DNA from 4 places in the Vibrio sp. ED004 genome. Region 3 is predicted to be linked to each of the others. Evidence: predicted binding sites of a transcription regulator. Region 3 holds the regulator's gene; each other region holds the start of a gene.
What was found. Region 3 encodes CRP, which controls carbon source genes, mostly activating them, when cyclic AMP is high. Its sites were predicted from a motif close to TGTGANNNNNNTCACA; they were not measured.
Positions count from the first base shown of each region.

Region 1: ITG10_RS05205 (CTP synthase) is a predicted target of CRP. The motif match lies at 2,932-2,947, and genes of this name have one in related genera.
Region 2: ITG10_RS04520 (NupC/NupG family nucleoside CNT transporter) is a predicted target of CRP. The motif match lies at 2,414-2,429, and genes of this name have one in related genera.
Region 4: ITG10_RS19925 (glycogen/starch/alpha-glucan phosphorylase) is a predicted target of CRP. The motif match lies at 2,565-2,580, and genes of this name have one in related genera.

Region 1 is NZ_CP066149.1:1,205,104-1,210,454, forward strand. It holds gene eno (phosphopyruvate hydratase) at 1-1,125, opposite strand, end outside; gene ITG10_RS05205 (CTP synthase) at 1,207-2,847, opposite strand; gene mazG (nucleoside triphosphate pyrophosphohydrolase) at 2,998-3,795, opposite strand; gene relA (GTP diphosphokinase) at 4,005-5,351, opposite strand, start outside.
Region 2 is NZ_CP066149.1:1,050,614-1,055,964, forward strand. It holds gene deoC (deoxyribose-phosphate aldolase) at 1-476, opposite strand, end outside; gene ITG10_RS04520 (NupC/NupG family nucleoside CNT transporter) at 1,007-2,269, opposite strand; gene ITG10_RS04525 (TatD family hydrolase) at 2,474-3,286, opposite strand; gene ITG10_RS04530 (DUF5363 family protein) at 3,267-3,422, opposite strand; gene prfC (peptide chain release factor 3) at 3,521-5,101, opposite strand; gene rimI (ribosomal protein S18-alanine N-acetyltransferase) at 5,262-5,351, opposite strand, start outside.
Region 3 is NZ_CP066149.1:1,398,332-1,403,682, reverse strand. It holds gene astD (succinylglutamate-semialdehyde dehydrogenase) at 1-933, shown strand, start outside; gene ITG10_RS06315 (DUF1338 domain-containing protein) at 1,148-1,939, shown strand; gene crp (cAMP-activated global transcriptional regulator CRP) at 2,125-2,757, opposite strand; gene ITG10_RS06305 (phosphoribulokinase) at 2,997-3,866, opposite strand; gene ITG10_RS06300 (YheU family protein) at 3,944-4,156, opposite strand; gene ITG10_RS06295 (hydrolase) at 4,286-5,278, opposite strand.
Region 4 is NZ_CP066150.1:524,780-530,130, forward strand. It holds gene malT (HTH-type transcriptional regulator MalT) at 1-2,192, opposite strand, end outside; gene ITG10_RS19925 (glycogen/starch/alpha-glucan phosphorylase) at 2,760-5,213, shown strand.

The DNA.
Region 1 (5,351 bases), 190 kb from region 3:
TTCGCCAGAACGGTGAGAGATTACTGCAGTGTAGCCAGCGTCTTTAGCCATCTTGATAGCAGCTAGAGTCTCTGTTAGAGAACCGATTTGGTTGAACTTGATAAGGATAGAGTTAGCTACGCCTTTCTCGATACCTTCAGCAAGAATCTTAGTGTTTGTAACGAACAGATCGTCACCAACGATTTGAAGCTTGTCGCCTAGAAGTTCAGTTTGGTGCTTGAAGCCATCCCAATCTGACTCGTCAAGACCGTCTTCGATAGAAACGATTGGGAAGTTGTTCGCTAGCTCAGCTAGGTAGTGGTTGAACTCTTCAGAAGTGAAAGTTTTACCTTCGCCCTTCATGTTGTAGATGCCAGCTTCTTTGTCGAAGAACTCAGATGCTGCACAGTCCATAGCAAGAGTAACGTCTTTACCTAGTTCGTAACCAGCAGCTGCAACAGCTTCTGCGATAACTTCTAGAGCTTCAGCGTTAGACTTAAGGTTAGGAGCGAAACCACCTTCATCACCAACTGCAGTGCTGTAGCCTTTAGACTTAAGAACTTTAGCTAGGTTGTGGAATACTTCAGCGCCGATACGTAGACCTTCTTTAAGAGTTTTAGCGCCAACTGGTTGGATCATGAACTCTTGGATGTCAACGTTGTTATCTGCGTGCTCACCACCGTTGATGATGTTCATCATTGGTAGAGGCATAGAGAACTGACCAGCAGTACCGTTTAGCTCAGCGATGTGCTCGTATAGAGGCATGCCTTTCGCAGCAGCAGCAGCTTTTGCGTTAGCTAGAGATACAGCTAGGATAGCGTTCGCGCCGAACTTAGACTTGTTATCAGTACCGTCTAGGTCAAGCATGATTTGGTCAACGTCAGCTTGTGCTTTAGCGTCAGTACCAACTAGAGCTTCAGCGATTGGGCCGTTTACAGCTTCAATAGCTTTAAGAACACCTTTACCTAGGAAACGTGATTTGTCGCCGTCACGTAGCTCAAGAGCTTCGCGAGAACCAGTAGATGCGCCAGATGGAGCAGCAGCCATACCTACGAAACCGCCTTCTAGGTGTACTTCAGCTTCTACAGTTGGGTTACCACGTGAATCGATGATTTCACGACCTAGAACTTTAACGATCTTAGACATTGAATGTTTCCTTCTCGTTGAATATATAAATGTCAAATTTAAAGGTAGCAGCACAACTTACGCAGCTACCTGTATTCCTTTTTACTTTTCTAACTCGCCGCGCTGGAACTCACCAGCCGCTTTAACGAAACCTGCAAACAATGGGTGACCATCGCGAGGTGTTGAAGTGAACTCTGGGTGGAATTGAGCAGCAACGAACCATGGATGGTTCGGGTTCTCAATAACTTCAACCAGTTTCTTGTCCGCAGATAGACCCGATACTTTTAGGCCCGCTTTTTCGATTTGTGGACGAAGATTGTTGTTCACTTCGTAACGGTGACGGTGACGTTCATGGATCGTCGCGCTACCGTATAATTCGTAAGCTTTCGTACCTTTCGCTAGGTGACAAAGCTGTGAACCAAGACGCATTGTACCGCCTAGGTCAGATGATTCTGTACGCTCTTCAACTTTACCTTCGCCATCAGTCCACTCAGTGATAAGACCAACTACTGGGTACTTAGTTTCAGTACAGAATTCAGAAGAGTGCGCCCCTTCCATTTTAGCAACGTTACGAGCGTACTCGATAAGCGCTACTTGCATACCTAGACAGATACCTAAGTAAGGTACTTTGTTTTCACGAGCGTATTGAGCAGCAAGAATCTTACCTTCAACACCACGGTCACCAAAGCCACCTGGAACTAGGATTGCATCTAGGCCTTCTAAAACTTCTACGCCACGAGACTCAACGTCTTGTGAATCTACGTATTTAATATTAACGCTTAGGCGGTTTTTCAAGCCTGCGTGTTTTAGCGCTTCATTTACTGATTTGTATGCGTCTGGTAGTTCAATGTACTTACCAACCATACCAATCGTCACTTCACCCGTTGGGTTAGCTTCTTCGTAAATTACTTGTTCCCATTCAGACAGGTCTGCTTCTGGAGCTGTGATGCCGAAACGCTTACATACAAGTTCATCAGTGCCTTGAGCTTTAATAAGCTGAGGGATCTTGTAGATAGAGTCAACATCGCGCATAGAAATAACTGCATTTTCTTGCACATTACAGAACAGAGCAATTTTCTTACGCTCGTTCGAAGGAATGTTGCGGTCTGAACGACAAACTAGGATGTCTGGCTGAATACCAATAGACAGTAGCTCTTTTACAGAGTGTTGCGTTGGCTTAGTTTTCACTTCACCCGCTGCTGCTAGGTATGGCACTAGAGTAAGGTGCATGAACATTGCACGTTCACGGCCTAGTTCTACTGCTAGCTGACGAATCGCTTCCATGAATGGTAGAGATTCGATATCACCAACCGTACCACCAACTTCAACGATCGCGATATCGTGGCCAGCTGCGCCAGAAATAACACGCTCTTTGATAGAGTTAGTGATGTGTGGGATAACCTGAATTGTTGCACCTAGGTAATCACCGCGACGCTCTTTTGCTAGTACGTCTGAGTAAACACGACCTGCAGTGAAGTTGTTACGCTTAGTCATCTTGGTGCGAATGAATCGCTCATAGTGACCAAGGTCAAGGTCTGTTTCAGCGCCATCTTCCGTAACGAACACTTCACCGTGCTGAGTCGGGCTCATAGTGCCTGGATCAACGTTGATGTAAGGGTCAAGCTTCATCATAGTCACTTTAAGACCACGAGCTTCTAAAATAGCCGCAAGAGATGCTGCAGCAATACCTTTACCTAGAGAGGATACAACCCCGCCAGTAACAAAAATGTAATTTGTCGTCATGTTTAACCTGAAATTGGTTGAATGAGGGAAATGGACTACTTCTGGACGGGATGAAAATATACCAGAAGCCCCTTATCGCCACAACGTGAAATCTATCACACTGCTATTTTTTATTTTTTGCTTCAAATCAATTCATGATAAAAGCTTTGGTTATCTTTTCTCCGCCACTTTGACTTCATCCCACATGGAATCAAGCTGTTGTAGTGAAAAATCGGTCAAATTTTTATCTTGCTGACGAACTTTTTGTTCCACCCCTTTAAAGCGACGTGAAAACTTCAGATTGGCTTTGTTCAGCGCCGTTTCTGGATTTTTACCTAAATGTCGCACCAAATTGACCGTCGCAAACAGCAAATCACCTAACTCTTCTTCAACCAAATCTTCGTTAGGTGTGACTTGAAGCGCCTCTTCCAGCACCTCGTCAACTTCCTCTAAAACCTTATCGGCGACTGGCCCAATTGAGTCCCAATCAAAGCCAAATTTCGCGACCTGCTTTTGAATCTTTGTAGCACGCGAAAGCGCAGGTAGAGAGTTTGGTATTGAGTCTAGAATACTTTCTTGAGTTTTGCCTGCTTGTGCTTTTTCTTTCGCTTTTTCCGCTTCCCAGTTGGCATTGATTTCTTCATCACTGGCAAACTCGGTATCAGAGAACACATGCGGGTGACGTCGTGTTAGCTTCTCATTGATGCCATCAACCACATCAGAGAACTCAAACAACCCCTGTTCTTTCGCTAACTGGCTATAGAAGATCACCTGAAACAACAAATCACCCAACTCTTCTTGTAGGTTCGGCCAATCTTTGTTGTGAATCGCATCCACCACTTCGTACGTCTCTTCGATAGTATGCGGCACAATTGTTTCAAAATTTTGTTTTAAATCCCAAGGACAGCCACCTTCAGGATCGCGCAGCTTAGTCATGATCTGTTCAAGTTGTTCAATCGGGTGATTCATCGTTTTCTTCCTATTACTGTCTTTGATTTTTAAATTTATAACGTCTTCTAAAACTAAAAAAGGTGAGCAGCCAAAACCACTCACCTTTCTATTCTTTCCGTCATCCCCAAGAGTGAAGAATGAGCGAGTTGGGGATCTCAAACCGTTTGGCGAGATTCCCTATCACCTTCGTCCCTCACTGTAGGGAATGACGAGGATCGTATTTTAGACTATCCCAACCTTTTTACTGACATAACATCTTTGATCTGTTCGACTCGACTTGTCACTCGACTCAGAATCTCAATATTGGTGACCTCTAAATCGAAATCCATTACCGATAACTGACGTTTGTAGTCGATGCGGCTCTTCATTGTGGTCACGCTGATCTTCTCGTTCGAGAACAGTGAGGTGATGTCTTTCAACAAGCCATTACGCTCTAGCGCTTCAACACGCAGCGTTAGGATGTAAGAACCAACAAAGCCATTACCCCAAACGGTATCAATGATACGTTCTGGCGCATGTAGGCTTAGCTCACTCAGTTGTTCACAGTCACTACGGTGAACCGAGATACCACGACCTTGAGTGATGTAACCTTTTATGGTGTCGCCAGGGATTGGCTGACAACAACGAGCAAGGTGCGTCATTAGGTTATCAACACCTTCCACGACTACGGCGTCTTTCTTGGGGCGACTCTGTTGTGCTGGCTTGTTTTCCGACTCAAGCAGTTTCTCTAGCGCTTTTTTGTCTTCTTCTTCGGCTGTAGGCTTATTCACTAGCGCATTGATGTGATTAACCACTTGGTTAATACGCAAGTCGCCACTACCGATGCCAGCATAAAGCTCATCTGGCGTGTTCACGTTAAAGCGTCTTAGCGCGTATTGGTCGGCATCTTTTAGAGTTGCACCAACCTTCGCTAATTCAACCTCAAGGATGTCACGGCCCGCTTCTAGGTTCTTCTCACGACTTTGCGCGCGGAACCATGCGTTGATTTTCGCACGAGCACGTCCAGAGTGAACGAAGCCTGTGGTTGGGTTCAGCCAATCGCGAGATGGGTTCGGTTCTTTCTGGGTGATGATCTCTACTTGGTCGCCCATTGATAGCTTATGGGTGAACGGTACGATACGCCCTGCCACTTTGGCACCGATACAACGGTGACCAACCATCGAGTGGATGTGATAAGCAAAGTCCAACGGAGTTGCACCCATTGGCAAGTCAACCACATCACCACGCGGTGTAAACGCGTATACGCGGTCATCGAATACTTGGCTACGAACTTCATCCAGCATCTCGCCAGAATCCGACATCTCTTCCTGCCAATCGATAAGCTTACGCAACCAAGTGATTTTCTCGTCGTAACCACTGCGGCCACTTGAAGCACCTTCTTTGTACTTCCAGTGCGCCGCAACACCAAGCTCTGAGTCTTCGTGCATCTGCTTGGTACGGATCTGAATCTCAATGGTCTTGCCTTCAGGGCCAAGAACAACCGTGTGAATCGACTGGTAACCATTTGGCTTAGGATTCGCCACATAGTCATCAAACTCGCTTGGTAGATGTTTGTATTTGGTATGAACGACACC
Region 2 (5,351 bases), 350 kb from region 3:
GCTTCGATACAGATTTGAGAAGCTTTCTTGATCAGTGCTTCTTCTTTCAGTTCACCTGTTTCGATGATCACTTTAAGCGTGATGTCACCACAAGCCGCTTTACATTGCTTAACTAGCTCAAAGCCAACTTCTTCGTTGCCAGCAATAAGGGCACGGTATGGGAATACTACGTCAACTTCATCTGCGCCGTACGCTACTGCTGCTTTTGTTTCTGTAACAGCAATTTCGATGTCGTCATTACCATGAGGGAAGTTAGTTACAGTCGCAATGCGTACTTCTGGAGTACCTTGCTCACGCAACGCTTTCTTAGCTGCTGGGATAAAGCGAGGGTAAATACAGATTGCAGCTGTGTTGCCTACTGCAGTCTTCGCGTCATGACAAAGCGCCACTACTTTCTCAGTAGTATCGTCGTCATTTAGCGTAGTTAGGTCCATAAGTTTAAGTGCACGTAGAGCTGCTGCTTTTAAATCGCTCATTTCTATCTCCGATCAATATATTCAAATAGTTAACTACTTCGCCCTCCATCCAGTATAGATGGATATTTTAGTAATGCTCAGTAGTCACAAATGAACGGACTTGGTTCCCTGAAGACTTGATAACTTTCGCTACCAATTGCAATCCTTGTCACCGCACAGTACCAGTTTGGTCTATGGCACAACAAATCAGTCATGTTGTGTCTAACATCTATAGCGTATCGCTAAGTTTGGCTTAATCCCAGAAGAATAACCTTTGGACGAATCCAAGCAGTCACTTTCTTGCCAAAAGAGACATCCTATCCCTTAAGCTTATACATTATAGGTATCCATCAATAAATTGTAGTGCTCCTTAGAACGCAAACGGTTTGTATCTCAAAAAAACATTCTAGACCCATTAATCGACATCAAGCTGATGCTTATGCTCATATTCATGCCAAAGAATCACTAGGCCTAAAAACAAAAAAGCCCCGCAGCAATTTCTTGCTACGGGGCGATATTATTATGGCGTCTATATATCTAAATCTACTTGATTAGAAAGATAGGAAGAAGCCAGCAATTGTTGCTGCCATCAGGTTAGATAGAGTACCAGCAATTACCGCTTTAACACCCATACGTGCGATGTCGTGGCGACGGCTTGGTGCAATACCACCTAGACCACCTAGAAGAATCGCAATAGAAGAAAGGTTTGCGAAACCACATAGTGCGAATGCGATGATTGCTTGAGTCTTCTCAGACATCACTTGGCCAGTTGCTGCAACAACTTGAGCGTTTTCACCAACGTATGGTACGAAGTTTAGGTATGCAACGAATTCGTTAACAACTGTCTTCTGACCAATGAAAGAACCAGCGATAGTTGCTTCTTCCCATGGAACACCGATGATGAATGCTAGTGGTGCGAAGATCCAACCTAGAAGAAGTTCTAGAGTTAGGTTTTCCATACCAACCCAACCACCGATGCCACCTAGGATACCGTTGATTAGAGCAATTAGACCGATGAATGCTAGTAGCATTGCACCTACGTTTAGAGCTAGTTGTAGACCAACTGATGCGCCACCTGCTGCTGCGTCGATAACGTTAGCTGGTTTGTCATCGCCACCGTCCATTTCGTCAGCGATGTTGTCGTCTGGCTTATCAGTTTCAGGCTTGATGATTTTAGCGAATAGTAGACCACCAGGTGCTGCCATGAATGACGCTGCAACTAGGTACTCTAGAGGCACACCCATAGATGCGTAACCTGCTAGTACACCACCAGCTACAGAAGCCAAACCACCACACATTACTGCGAATAGTTCAGAGTTTGTCATTTTAGGAACAAATGGACGAACAACTAGAGGTGCTTCAGTTTGACCAACGAAGATGTTTGCTGCTGCAGACATAGACTCGGCGCGAGAAGTACCTAGAGCTTTCTGAAGACCACCACCAAGAACTTTGATTACAATTTGCATAACACCAATGTAGTAAAGTACAGAGATAAGTGCAGAGAAGAAAATCAGAGTTGGTAGTACTTGGAAAGCAAAGATGAAACCGATACCGTCAACTGAGAAGTTAACTAGGCTGCCGAATAGGAAACCAGTACCGTCTTTACCGTAGTCGATCACGTTTGCTACACCAGCAGAGAAACCTGCAAGTAGATCACGACCCCAAGGGATGTAAAGTACGAATGCACCAAGTGCGAATTGGATAGCGAAAGCGCCACCCACTGTTCTTAGATTAATAGCTTTGCGGTTGTCAGATAGTAGTACTGCGATTGCGATCAGTGCAACCATTCCGACTAGGCTCATAAACAGGCTCATAGTTTATGACTTCCTTATTAGTTATTTATTGGCGTGTTACAAAATGGGGCTATAAAGCGGAGGCAATTATACTCATGCGACCACTAATAAAGTAATGCCGTCCTCACACTTTCGTAGAAGATTCATGTACCATTCACACGCAAATGTGACCCAAATCACAAGCTCAGTGCAATTTACGCAAACGATAAACAAAAACCTTCGATTTTATTCACATATACCGAATGCGCGATGGCTATTTTGCCAAATTTGCGCTGCAATCGATTGCTTTGGCTCTTTTCTAAGCAAAAAAAGTTCATTTAAGATCGTAACTAAATATTTGGAATGATTAACATTTCCTTGGTTTCCATGCATGGGCATGTCCGGAGCATCCGTTTCCAATACCATGTATTCAAGAGGCAATTTTGCGATGGCTGTGCGTGTTTTCTGTGCTCTTGGGTAAGTTATCGTTCCACCGACGCCAATATAGAAACCGAGCTTGATCCAAGCCAAAGCCTGCTGTTCACTCCCCGAAAAACCGTGAATCACACCACCTAAGGTGAATTTGTGCTGCTTTATTAGCTCAATAAGTCGGTTGTATGACTTCCTCTCATGGATGATTAAAGGCAGGTCAAACGCCTTCGCAAGCTCCATTTGTTGGATAAAAAAACGCTCTTGTTTTTCCTTTTCGACGTCGACAAAGAAGTCGAGTCCACACTCACCTATCGCGACACATTGGCTGTTTTTTGAAGAGAGTAACTGGTGAAGTTCCGAGAATTGCTCATCCTCCGCTTGCTCTAAAAAGTACGGGTGAAAGCCTAATGCATAGTAAACATTGGGGTGAGATTGAGCGATTTTGTCGAGTTTCCCCCAGTTACTTTGACCAATAGAAGGAATCAACAGTTTCTCAACTTGGGCTTGTTTCGCTTCTTTTAGGTAACCATCAAGACTTTCCTCAACTGAAAAACCGCAGTCAAAGGCGTCAAAGTCCGCATGGCAATGGGTATCAAATAGCGGAAAATCACTTAATTCTGGTGTCATCTTGCCCACTCTCTGTTTGTTGTCCTTGAGGATCACGACGATGAGGTACACAACTGCGTTTATTCTCAGGTGTTAAACCAAGCTCTTCACACCACTTATCGTATTTCTTAATCCAAACTTTTATCCAACCGAACATATTAACCTCACGCTTCCAACCTCAAATAGCACGTATTAAAAAACGCCTATTGCAGAACAATAGACGTTTTTGTTTAACTCGAATAGAGCGCGGAGTAATTAGTGCTCGCGCGTCGCTCGGAACTGAACTTCAGGGAAACGTTCAGAGGCTAGGTTCAAGTTCACCATAGTTGGTGCGATGTAAGACAGGTTGTCACCGCCATCTAGCGCAAGGTTAGATTGGTTCTTACGTTTGAACTCTTCCAGTTTCTTAGCGTCGTCACACTCAACCCAGCGAGCTGTTGCAACGTTAACACCTTCGTAGATAGCTTCTACGTTGTATTCTGCTTTCAAGCGCGCTACAACCACGTCGAACTGAAGTACACCAACCGCACCAACGATCAGGTCGTTGTTCTGCATTGGACGGAATACTTGTACCGCGCCCTCTTCTGAAAGCTGAACTAAGCCTTTTAGAAGTTGCTTCTGCTTTAGTGGATCGCGTAGACGAATACGACGGAATAGTTCAGGTGCGAAGTTTGGAATACCAGAAAACTTCAGGCTTTCACCTTGAGTGAAGGTATCACCAATCTGGATTGTGCCGTGGTTATGCAAACCAATGATATCGCCCGCGTACGCTTTCTCAGCTCGCGCACGGTCACCCGCCATAAAGGTTACCGCATCAGAGATACTTACGTTCTTGCCAGTACGAACATGGTTCATCTTCATACCTTGGTTGTAAGTACCCGATACGATACGCATGAATGCGATACGGTCACGGTGCTTAGGATCCATGTTTGCTTGGATCTTAAATACGAAGCCAGAAAACTTCTCTTCTGTCGCTACTACATCACGCTCATTAGCTTGGCGAGTTTGCGGTGCAGGAGCCCACTTCGTTAGGCCATCTAGCATATGGTCAACACCAAAGTTACCCAGTGCAGTACCGAAGTAAACAGGTGTTAGTTCACCAGCAAGGAACAGATCGTGATCAAATTCAGGACAAGCACCGATAACAAGCTCTAGCTCTTCACGTACGCTTTTTGCAAGATCGTCGCCTACCGCTTCATTTAGCTCAGGGTTGTCTAGACCTTTGATGATACGTACTTCTTGGATCTCATGACCGTGGCCAGATTCGTACAAGATCGTTTCATCACGGTGAATGTGGTAAACACCTTTAAATTCTTTACCACAACCAATTGGCCATGAGATTGGAGAACAAGCCATACCCAGCTCGCTTTCCACTTCATCAAGCACTTCCATCGGGTCACGAACGTCACGGTCAAGTTTGTTCATAAACGTTACGATTGGCGTATCACGCAGGCGTGTTACTTCCATTAGCTTACGAGTACGATCCTCGACACCTTTCGCAGCATCGATAACCATCAAACAAGAGTCAACCGCAGTTAGTGTACGGTACGTATCTTCCGAGAAATCTTCGTGTCCTGGAGTATCTAGTAGGTTTACTAGGCAATCATTGTATGGGAATTGCATTACCGACGTAGTTACCGAGATACCACGTTCTTTTTCCATCTCCATCCAGTCAGATTTAGCGTGCTGGTTAGAGCCACGGCCTTTTACGGTACCCGCTTTCTGAATCGCGTTTCCGAATAAAAGAACTTTTTCAGTAATCGTGGTTTTACCCGCATCCGGGTGAGAGATAATTGCAAACGTTCTACGTTTGCTCACTTCTTGTTGGAAAGACATAGTCGCCCTTTGCTGATCTAAAGCGTAAAAAGGGCAAGTAGATAATACTTGCCCTTGAATTCTGTGTGCGGATTATACAGAAAGCGTGTCACTTTCTAAAGGGTCAGTTTGCACCCTATTTTATGGCTCATTATCTGCGTAGCGAAAAGACAAAATATAACTAACTAAACGACATAAAAAGATAGCTCATAATGATCGCATCTTCATTGCCTTGCTTAGTTGGGTAATAGTTACGACGGCGGTCGACTTC
Region 3 (5,351 bases):
ACGGGTGAGTTCGCAATGAAGCTATGGCAAGAAGCGGGTCTTCCTGCTGGCGTAATCAACCTAGTGCAAGGCGCTAAAGAGACTGGCATCGCACTGGCTGACGCTAAAGGTCTTGATGGCGTGCTATTTACGGGTAGTGCCAATACGGGTCATATCCTGCACCGCCAATTCGCGGGTCAACCGGGCAAGATGCTGGCACTAGAAATGGGCGGCAACAACCCTATGGTGATCAGTGACCAATACGGTGATGCGGACGCAACGGTATACACCATTATCCAATCGGCGTTCATCAGTGCAGGTCAACGTTGTACATGTGCTCGTCGCCTGTATGTTCCTGTTGGTGAGAAGGGCGACCTACTGATCGATAAGCTGGTCGCGGCTACGCAAAAGATTCGTGTTGATCAGCCTTTTGCTGAGCCTGCACCATTCATGGGCCCACAGATCTCAGAAGCCGCTGCTAAGTTTATTTTAGATGCACAAGCGAATCTGCAATCGCTAGGTGGTGTAAGCCTAGTAGAAGCAAAAGCGGGTGAAGCGGCGTTTGTTTCTCCGGGTATTATTGATGCCACCAACATTGCTGAACTACCAGATGAAGAGTACTTCGGTCCATTGCTACAAGTGGTTCGTTACCAGTCACTTGAGCAAGCGGTTAAACTAGCTAATGACACACGCTTTGGTTTGTCTGCTGGTCTAGTATCGACAGACGATTCTGAATGGGAATACTTCGTTGACCATATCCGCGCGGGTATTGTTAACCGTAACCGCCAACTCACAGGCGCAAGTGGTGATGCACCATTTGGTGGTCCGGGTGCTTCTGGCAACCTACGCCCAAGTGCTTACTATGCGGCGGACTACTGTGCTTACCCAATGGCTTCAATGGAAGGTGGTGAAACTCAACTGCCAGCTACGTTTAGCCCAGGTATCGAGCTGTAGTTTAGATTGATATTGAGCTAAGGCTCATTCATTAGTTATGAGATAAGGAAGCGGCGTATCGCTTCCTTATTTTAACCACGCTCAGCATCAAGATTGGGCGGTAGATAATAATAGAACAAGTATGTCACAGGCTGATGGCTGCTGACTCTATGTCCAGCCTCTCCCTTTCTAATCCATATTACTAGCTTGCTAGAACCTCTGACAAGGAGTCACCATGACGCCCGATCTACTCTTTAAATCACTATGGGATGATTACATTCATAGGCTTTGTCCATCGGCTGAGAAAGTACACCACTTGCTGAAGGAAGATGAAGCGCTGATTAACGATCATATTGCACTGCGTACTTTCAATGTAGCTCCGCTGGGTATTGAAACACTGGCTAAGCCTTTTCTTGAGCTAGGTTATAAAGCGTGTGGCGATTACTTATTTGAGAGCAAGAAGCTAGTCGCGAAGCATTACGAGCATCCAGATCTAAAACAGCCGAAAGTGTTCATCAGTGAGTTGAAGGTAGAAGAGTGCTCAAGTGAGCTACAACAGATCGTTGCTAAGCTCGTTGAGCAAGTCGATGCAAGCAAGCTGCAAGGTCATGAATTCCTGTTTGGCGGACGCCTTTGGGATTTAAGCTTCGCAGATTTCCAAGTGCTGGCAAAAGAGAGTGAATACGCGTCTTGGTTAGCGGCCCATGGTTACGGTGCCAACCACTTTACGGTGAGCGTAAATCAACTTAACGCCTTTGATGAAGTTCAGGCCGTGAATGACTATCTGATCGAATCGGGTTTCACTATCAATGCATCTGGTGGTGAGGTTAAAGGCTCTCCAGAGGTCTTATTAGAGCAATCATCAACAATGGCAGACAAAGTCCCAGTTTCATTTGTTGAAGGCAATGAGATGATTCCTGGAGGCTTCTATGAGTTCGCTAAGCGTTATGCGATGGCGAATGGTGAGCTTTACACCGGCTTTGTTGCGGCATCGGCGGACAAGATCTTCGAAAGCACTAACGGTTAAAGAAAGATTCGAGCACGAGCTTTGCCCTAAAGATGCGGGTACGCTTCGCTTCGAGAGTGTTTGCGTTTGGAAGTTGTAATTGTTCCATTCGCATCTCGCATCTGCTCTGTAAATCTTATAGATAATAAAAAAGCCACCAAATTTGCATTTGGTGGCTTTCAAATTTTTGGCTCAGTTAATCGAGATTAACGAGTGCCGTATACCACGATAGTTTTACCGTGTGCAGAAATTAGGTTCTGCTCTTCTAGCATCTTCAAGATACGACCTACTGTCTCACGAGAACAACCAACGATCTGGCCAATCTCTTGACGAGTGATCTTGATTTGCATGCCGTCAGGGTGAGTCATTGCATCTGGCTGTTTCGCTAGGTTTAGTAGCGTTTGAGCGATACGACCTGTTACGTCAAGGAACGCTAAGTCACCAACCTTTTGGCTAGTTACTTGTAGGCGGCTTGCCATTTGCGCTGAAAGGCGCATCAGGATGTCTGGGTTCACTTGGATAAGTTGACGGAATTTCTTGAAAGAAATTTCAGCTACTTCACAAGGAGATTTAGCACGAACCCAAGCAGTACGCTCTTGGTCTTCTTCGAACAAGCCTAGCTCACCGATGAAGTCGCCTTGGTTTAGGTAAGAAAGAATCATTTCCTTACCTTCTTCGTCTTTGATAAGAACTGCCACAGAACCTTTAACGATGTAGTACAAGGTTTCTGCCTTTTCACCAGCATGAATCAAAGTACTTTTTGAAGGGTACTTATGAATATGACAGTGTGAAAGGAACCACTCTAATGTTGGATCGGTTTGAGGTTTACCTAGAACCATAATATCTCACTTCCTCTGCAGGGTATGCTTGCCGCTTTCCGTATTTTAGCTAAGCCTGGATTGACTTGTAGGATAAGAGCACTCGTTGAGCGCTGCAAGCTATCTTGTGTTTCGTTTAAGAATAGTATCCTTTTTCAGGTACTATTTCTTGATTTTAATCGTGACCAAGCTACGATTTTTTACGCAAAATTGTGCACATGATCACGGTATGAAAAGTAATCAACCAGAATGTCGTTTTGTTAACCTATTTTTCCGGTTTCGATGAGTTGTTGTAGGATTGGCCTTACAATGAGCTCCATAGCAAAACTCATCTTGCCCCCTGGCACCACTAGCGTGTTATGACGAGACATAAATGAGCCGTCAATCATTGCCAAAAGGTAAGGGAAATCGACGTTTTTGATGCCACGCAAACGTATAACTACGAAGCTTTCGTCTAAACTTGGAATCCCTTTGGCGTTGAGTGGGTTCGATGTATCTACGGTTGGAACACGCTGAAAGTTGATATGCGTACGTGAAAACTGCGGGGTAATATAGTTAAGGTAATCATCCATTGAACGTACAATAGAGTCCATTACCGCTTCGCGAGAGTGGCCACGATCGCGTGTGTCACGAACGAATTTCTGAATCCATTCTAGGTTTACGATAGGCACCATGCCAATCAGCAGATCGACGTGTTGAGAGACATTGATATCGCCATCAACGACACCGCCGTGCAGGCCCTCGTAAAACATCACATCGGAATTTTCAGGGATATCTTGCCATGGCGTGAAGGTGCCCGGCATTTGATTATAAGGAACAGCTTCATCGAAGGTGTGTAGGTAACTACGTACTTTACCGGTGCCTTCGTTCCCGTATTGACGGAAGAACTCTTCTAATGCACCAAAGTCGTTGGCTTGTGGACCAAAGTAGCTAATGTGCTTACCTTGCTCGCGCGCCTTGCGGATCTCGACATCCATTTCTGGTCGAGTGAATCGGTGGAAACTATCCCCTTCTACCCAAGCAGCCTTCACGTCCATCATATTGAACATTTTGCGGAAGGCTTCTGAGGTAGTGGTGGTGCCGGCTCCAGATGAACCCGTCACCGCAATAATTGGATGTTTAGCGGACATGACAACCCTTGTCGTTTGAGTAACTTACTTGTTAGCAATCGTTTTCCACTATAACACGGCTCCTTTCTAAGCGCAGCCTAGAAGCGTTTTGTCACCTGGATATCAACGGTCTCGTGCAGTTCGGAAAACACGATGCTCACGTCACCAGAAGCTAATTGATGTTTCACCTGATCAATCTTGCTTTGCAGTGAGATCTCAACGTCGCCATAGTCTGTGCCTTCACGCAGCACGAATTCTTTGATGAGGTTTTCCAGTGTCTCTGGCGCGATGTCTTGCCATGGGATGATCATAAATACTTCTCTCTTTTATGTTCATTGATATGTTGATGAGTGTGTCTAGTGATGTTTTTAGTACAATCCCAATTTGGGGCTGCGCTATCTTACCAAGGTTTCGCGTTTATATTTAGCAAGGCTTCGTCGTTATGCTGAACCTTGGATACTCTCATAATACGCAGGTAAGGCTTCCTCTAACCAGAATCGTGGTTTGAGTGTGCTACCAGTGATAAATCCTACATGGCCGCCTTTCTGAAATAGGCGATAATCGATGTTATCCGGTAGAACGAATTTTGGAATCACATCATCGGTCATGAAAGGATCGTCTTTGGCGTGAATGATCTGTGTCGGTAGTTTGATTTTATTGAGCTTAGGAAGAGCGGAGCACTGTGCGTAGTAGTCTTGCGCGTTTTTGAAGCCGTGCAGGGGCGCAGTAATTCGTTCATCAAACTCATACAGCTTGTCGATCTTCTTGATGGATTCAGCCGTGATGCCGAGTTTCTCTTGCAACAGCTTCACCTTTTTCAACGCATTCGATTTGAGTGAATTAAGCAGGTACTTCTTATAGAGCTTCGAGAATCCGCGTTCTATGCGACTTGAACAACAGGCCAAGTCAAAGGGGGCGGAGACTATTGTTGCTGCTGACAACAGTGGGTCATCTGCGTATTCCGCCAAATAGTTTGCCAACATGTTTCCTCCCAAGGAGATGCCAACCGCCACCTTTGGGTTATTGGGAAACTGAGCGTGTAGATGCCTGAGGAAGAAGCGAGCGTCTTCAACTTCACCGGAGTGATATGCGCGAGCCAAGCGATTCGGTTTTCCGCTACAGCCTCTAAAGTGCATCATCACCGACAGCCAACCATCTTTAGCAAACGCATTCATTAGTCCATTGGCATAAGGGCTCTCAAAACTGCCTTCCAAACCGTGGAACAGCACGAATATCGGTTTGTTCTTTATATCGTCACTATTTGGATTGTCGCCATCTGGCGATTCGCTCCAAGCAAGGTCTAGAAAGTCACCATCGGGTGTTTCTAAGGTTTGCCATTGCGGGTTGAACAACGCCTGCTTTCTAATAAATCGTGGCACTAAGGTTTGTAAGTGCGGATTAGATAGACCAGCTGCTGCGGTAAATATTGTCATAAAACAGTCCATGCTTCTTTTATGGGCTTTGGTAAAGTGTTGAGCTTTTAGCAGAACGCCCACGTTTTTATTT
Region 4 (5,351 bases), on a different replicon from region 3:
TTGGTGTCTGTAATCAGGTGTGAACGTTGGGCTTCACTCTTAAGGAAAGTCAGCGCTTCTTCCGCGTCTTCATATTGCTCAAGGATGATGTGAGCACGAACGATGTTTCGCCACTGAAGTTGGCAGAAGTGGTTGCTTGCCGATTCAGGTCGAACAGCCACACTCAGCCAATCACGAATGGCTTCTTTATCGCCTTTTACTTGCCAAAATAGGATCAGAGAAAGAGAAGCGTTCGCCGTCCAGTCTACATGGTAGGTGGATTGGCGTAATAGGTGCTGAATCTGGTCGATAAATTTCGACGCTTTATCTATCTCGCCGCGGCTCAATGAAATACGAGCCAGCATCGAATAGCTGTGCAGGTGCTTACTTGGTGAGTGGTGGCCAAGGATATCTAAGCCTTTGTAGCAACACTCTTCCGCTTCATCTAGTCGGTTCCAACACCAGAAGATCTGAGCGCGAACACGCAGCAAAAATTCATGCAGAGGCACGTATTGAAGCTGATGCTCTTCAATCAATTTGAACGCACTGTCTTGTAGCTCGAAGGCTGCTTGAACATAACCTTGAGCAATCAAGATTTCGCTTTGTTGCAGAATCGCCCACAGAGCCTGATGGTAAACCTGATACTGACGTGCAAGTTTTTCTGTTTGTTGCATCATCGGTAGTGCGCGGCTTAGGTTACCCATTACGTGATTCACTTCGCCCACAACCGAGGTTGCGACAATGCGGCTACGATAAACGGTGGTGTTCAGTTGGCTCAACGAAAGCTCAGCCAGTTCTAATGCTTTTTCAGGTTCATTGCTGTTAATGGCAACTTGTGCACGTAAGGCGTTGTATTGGCCTTGCTGCTGAGTATCGAGTTCAATGTTTCGAGCTTGATATTGAGTCTCAGCCTCTTCCAACAAAGTACCCACTTGATCATAACGGTGCTGACTTTGTGCAAGCCATGCACGCAACATGGACAGTTTAGGCTCACTGTAAAGTTGATCGGTAGTCAGTTGTTTGATCGCCATCTCTAGTGATGAAAGCTCACCTTGGTTGAACATCGGCCAACCGTGTTCAGTCAGGATTTGAATGATCAGTTCTGGATCTTCAGCGCGTTGCGCATGTCGTAAAGCTTGGTGTGGTGTGTTCTGTTTTATCCACGCTTTTGCAGCACTTCGATGAAGTTCAGCTTCTTGCTGAGGAATTCGAGCTTGGCGCTCATGTGCGAGGAATTCACCAAACAAGTTATGGAAGCGATACCAGTTCTTTTCACCTTCAAGAGGGTAGATGAATAAACCAAATCGGTTGAGTGACTCGATCATCCCTAGCGCGTCTTCACGTTGTGTAAGTGCACATACAAGCTCATCGTTGAAGTGATCAAGCACAGAACATTGCATCAAGAACTGTCGGGTTTCTTTGTCTAGCAGGTCGAATACTTCTTCAACCAAGTAGTCCCAAAGATGGGCGTGGTTAAAGTGAGAGAACGACTCTGCGGACTGTGCAAGGGTGCGTTTTTGGTGCTGTGCTTGTAGCGCGATAAGTTGCAATGCAGAAGGCCAACCCTCTACATAACTACAGATGCTATCTGCCGTGGTGTCATCAATGCCATCCGCTACGCGTTGGTTGAAAAAGCGTGTGGTTTCTTCGGTATCAAACGCCAACGAATCATTACCTAATTCGATCATTAAGTCACGAACGCGTAGGTTTGCTGTACCAAGCGGTGGCGTACCTCGACTGGTGACAACCAAGGTTAGGTTGTCGGGCATGTGTTTGAGGAAGAAGCGCATGGCTTCGTGGATGTCGTCATTGTTGACCAAGTGATAGTCATCCAACACCAGAAAACACTCGTGATGGAATTCCGACATCTCGGCGAACACTTCACTCAATAAAGAAAGCAGTGATGAAAACTGTCGTTTTTCTGCCAGTTTCTGGGCATTAGGACAGGCATTTTGAGTCGCTTTATTAAGTGATTGAAGTAGGTAGTTGATAAAGCGGAAGGCATCGTTGTCACTATCATCAATGCTGTACCAACCCACATTGGGTTTATCTATCAACCATTGTGCAGCCATGGTGGTTTTGCCGTAGCCCGCAGGAGAGCGGAATAACACAAGCTTATAGCAATCTGCATTGTGAAGCAGATCGAGAACCCTAGGTCGTAGGATTGCATTATGTAAGCGGCCGGGACGAGTCAGTTTCGAAGGGATCCACATATCGAAGTTTTACACCTATTCCGTGGCTATGTTCTGGAATATCCCAATCTATCGTTGAGTGCACTCCAATGACACTAGCCTAATTACTTAAGTCTTTACTCATACTACGTGAAGCAAAACGTTACCGACTATGATCCTCCTCAGAAACCTTGCGCTCCTGCATGTTTTTGGGTGTCTACGCCCTTTATTTGAGACCTTGCTCACATTAAGGGTTGGTTTGGGAATGTGACTTCGTTCATCTCTACACGGGAATCTATGCAAAAGATGAGAGCTAGAAATTATTTTCGTGATCTGAATATCAGATTTGACAATGACTTTCATTTGGTTAAATAAAAGTCACATCAATTGAAGTTAAGTTATCGAACGGGAGCTTGTGATCTTAGTCACTTCAAGTTTTTGTTCGAAGTCAGAACATGAGAGTCAGATCACTAACCCTAAGTCGGTACGCCCCCTACGCCCTCCCATCTACTCCTAGTCAGTTGCGTTAGCGGGAGGATGTTTAGTTTATGGTGACCATGCACGATATGTCACAGATGAATTAGAACTATTAAAAGCGAGATTTCTGAAATGAAACCAACTCAGCAAAAAACTTTCGATAAAGTGTCATTCCAAGAGAGTGTTAAGAAACATTTATCTGCAACCTACGCAACAACCGTTGAAACAGCAGACAGCCGTTCATGGTATCTAGCAATGGGTCGTGCTCTTGCAGAGCTAACGACTTTTGACCTGCTAGAAACTGAAAATGATGAAAAAATTAAGAACGCGAAGAGCGTTAACTACCTATCACTAGAGTTTTTGATTGGTCGTCTAACAGGTAACAACCTGATCAGCATGGGTCTGTACGAACAGATCACTCATGCCATGGAAGAGTTAGGTCAAAACCTAACTGATCTTCTAGAAGAAGAACGCGACCCATCATTAGGTAATGGTGGCCTTGGTCGTCTAGCCGCTTGTTTCATGGATTCTTGTGCCGCTCAAGAATACCCAACAGTAGGCTACGGTCTTCACTACGAGTACGGCCTATTCAAGCAATCTTTCCAAGATGGTCGTCAACAAGAAGCACCTGACGCATGGCGTGGTGTTGAAGGTTACCCATGGGAAGTCGCTCGTCCAGAACTAGCACAGCACATTGGTTTCTACGGTCACGTTGAAGTTGAATACATCGACGGTAAAGAAGTACGTACTTGGGTTCCAGGTATGGAAGTGAAAGCAATGCCTTGGGATCTGCCTATCGTAGGTTACGAGTCAAACACGGTTTACCCGCTGCGTCTTTGGGAGTGTCAGGCAATTGCACCATTCTCACTAGCAAGCTTTAACAACGGTGATTACTTCGAAGCGCAACACTCGCTAATCGATGCAGGTAACATCACTAAGGTTCTTTACCCGAACGACAACCACGAGAAAGGTAAGACACTGCGTCTAATGCAGCAGTACTTCCACTCAGCAGCATCGGTTCGCGATATTCTACGTCGCCACGAAGCAGCAGGTTTCTCTTTAGAAGATCTGCCTAAGCAAGAAACGATTCAGCTTAATGATACGCACCCAACGATCGCTATCCCTGAATTGATGCGCATCCTGATTGATGAGAAAGGTTTAACTTGGGACCAAGCTTGGGAAATCAGTGCTCATACGTTCGCATACACGAACCACACACTACTTCCTGAAGCGCTAGAGACTTGGTCTGAATCTCTGATCAACCGTCTTCTTCCACGTCACATGGAAATCATCTTTGAAATCAACCACCGCTTCATGCAAGAAGTTCGTAAGATGTGGCCTGGTGACGGTGAGAAGCAAGCGAAGCTTTCTATCATCCAAGAAGGTTTCCACCGTATGGTTCGCATGGCAAACCTGTGTGTGATTGGTTCTTACAAAGTAAACGGTGTAGCTGCACTTCACTCTCAATTGGTTAAGAAAGACTTGTTCCCTGAGTTCAACGAAATCTTCCCAGGCAAATTGACTAACGTAACGAACGGCATCACGCCACGTCGTTGGTTGAAGTTCTGTAACCCAGGTCTATCTACGCTAATCACTGGCAAGATCGGTACTGAGTGGCCTGCAAAACTTGAGCAGCTTGAAGGCATCGCTAAGTTTGCTACAGACGCGAAATTCCAAAAAGAATTCATGGCTGTTAAGAAAGAAAACAAACAGCGCCTTGCTGATTGGGTTCAAGAGAACATGGGTATCGAGCTAGATACTAACGCTATCTTCGACGTGCAAATTAAACGTCTACACGAATACAAGCGTCAACACTTAGATTTGCTACACATTCTATCTCTGTACCACCGTATTCTTAACGAACCTGGTTTCGAGTGTGAGCCACGCGTATGTTTCTTCGCAGCGAAAGCAGCACCGGGTTACCACCTAGCAAAAGAAATCATCTTCGCGGTTAACAAGATTGCAGAGAAGATCAACAACGATCCTCGCATCGGTAACAAGCTTAAAGTGGTATTCATCCCTGACTACCGTGTAAGCATGGCTGAAATCATCATCCCTGCAGCAGACGTTTCTCAGCAAATCTCACTGGCTGGTAAAGAAGCATCGGGTACGGGCAACATGAAGATGGCTCTAAACGGCGCTCTAACTATCGGTACGATGGATGGTGCAAACGTTGAGATCCGTGAAGAAGTTGGCGATGAAAACATCTACATCTTCGGCCTAGACGTTGATGGTGTTGTTGCATTGAAAGCTCAGGGTTACAACCCATACGATTACTACAATGCAGACCCGCTACTGAAAGCATCTCTAGACCTATTGACTGGCGATGAGTTTTCTCCAGGTCAACCAGGCCTTCTGCGTGCAACGTTTGACAGCCTACTAGACGGCGGTGACCCATACCTATGTCTTGCTGACTTTGCTTCTTATGTGAAGGCGCACGAAGAGATGGGCACGCAATACAAAGACCAAGCAGGTTGGGCTAAGAAAGCGATTCTTAACACAGCATTGGTTGGTAAGTTCACATCAGACCGCTCAATCCGCGACTACGTGAACAACATCTGGAAGCTAGAAGCGGTTAACCGTTAATACTTTCAAAGTAGCCAAGGCAGTTTCTGCCTTGGCTCAATTAGCTTGTGAGCAAACGAAAGGCTTAAAGGTTTGTCGTTTATAAACAAGCTGCTTACAAACCGATTGTCACAAGCTAATTGATTAGTAAAAATTTAA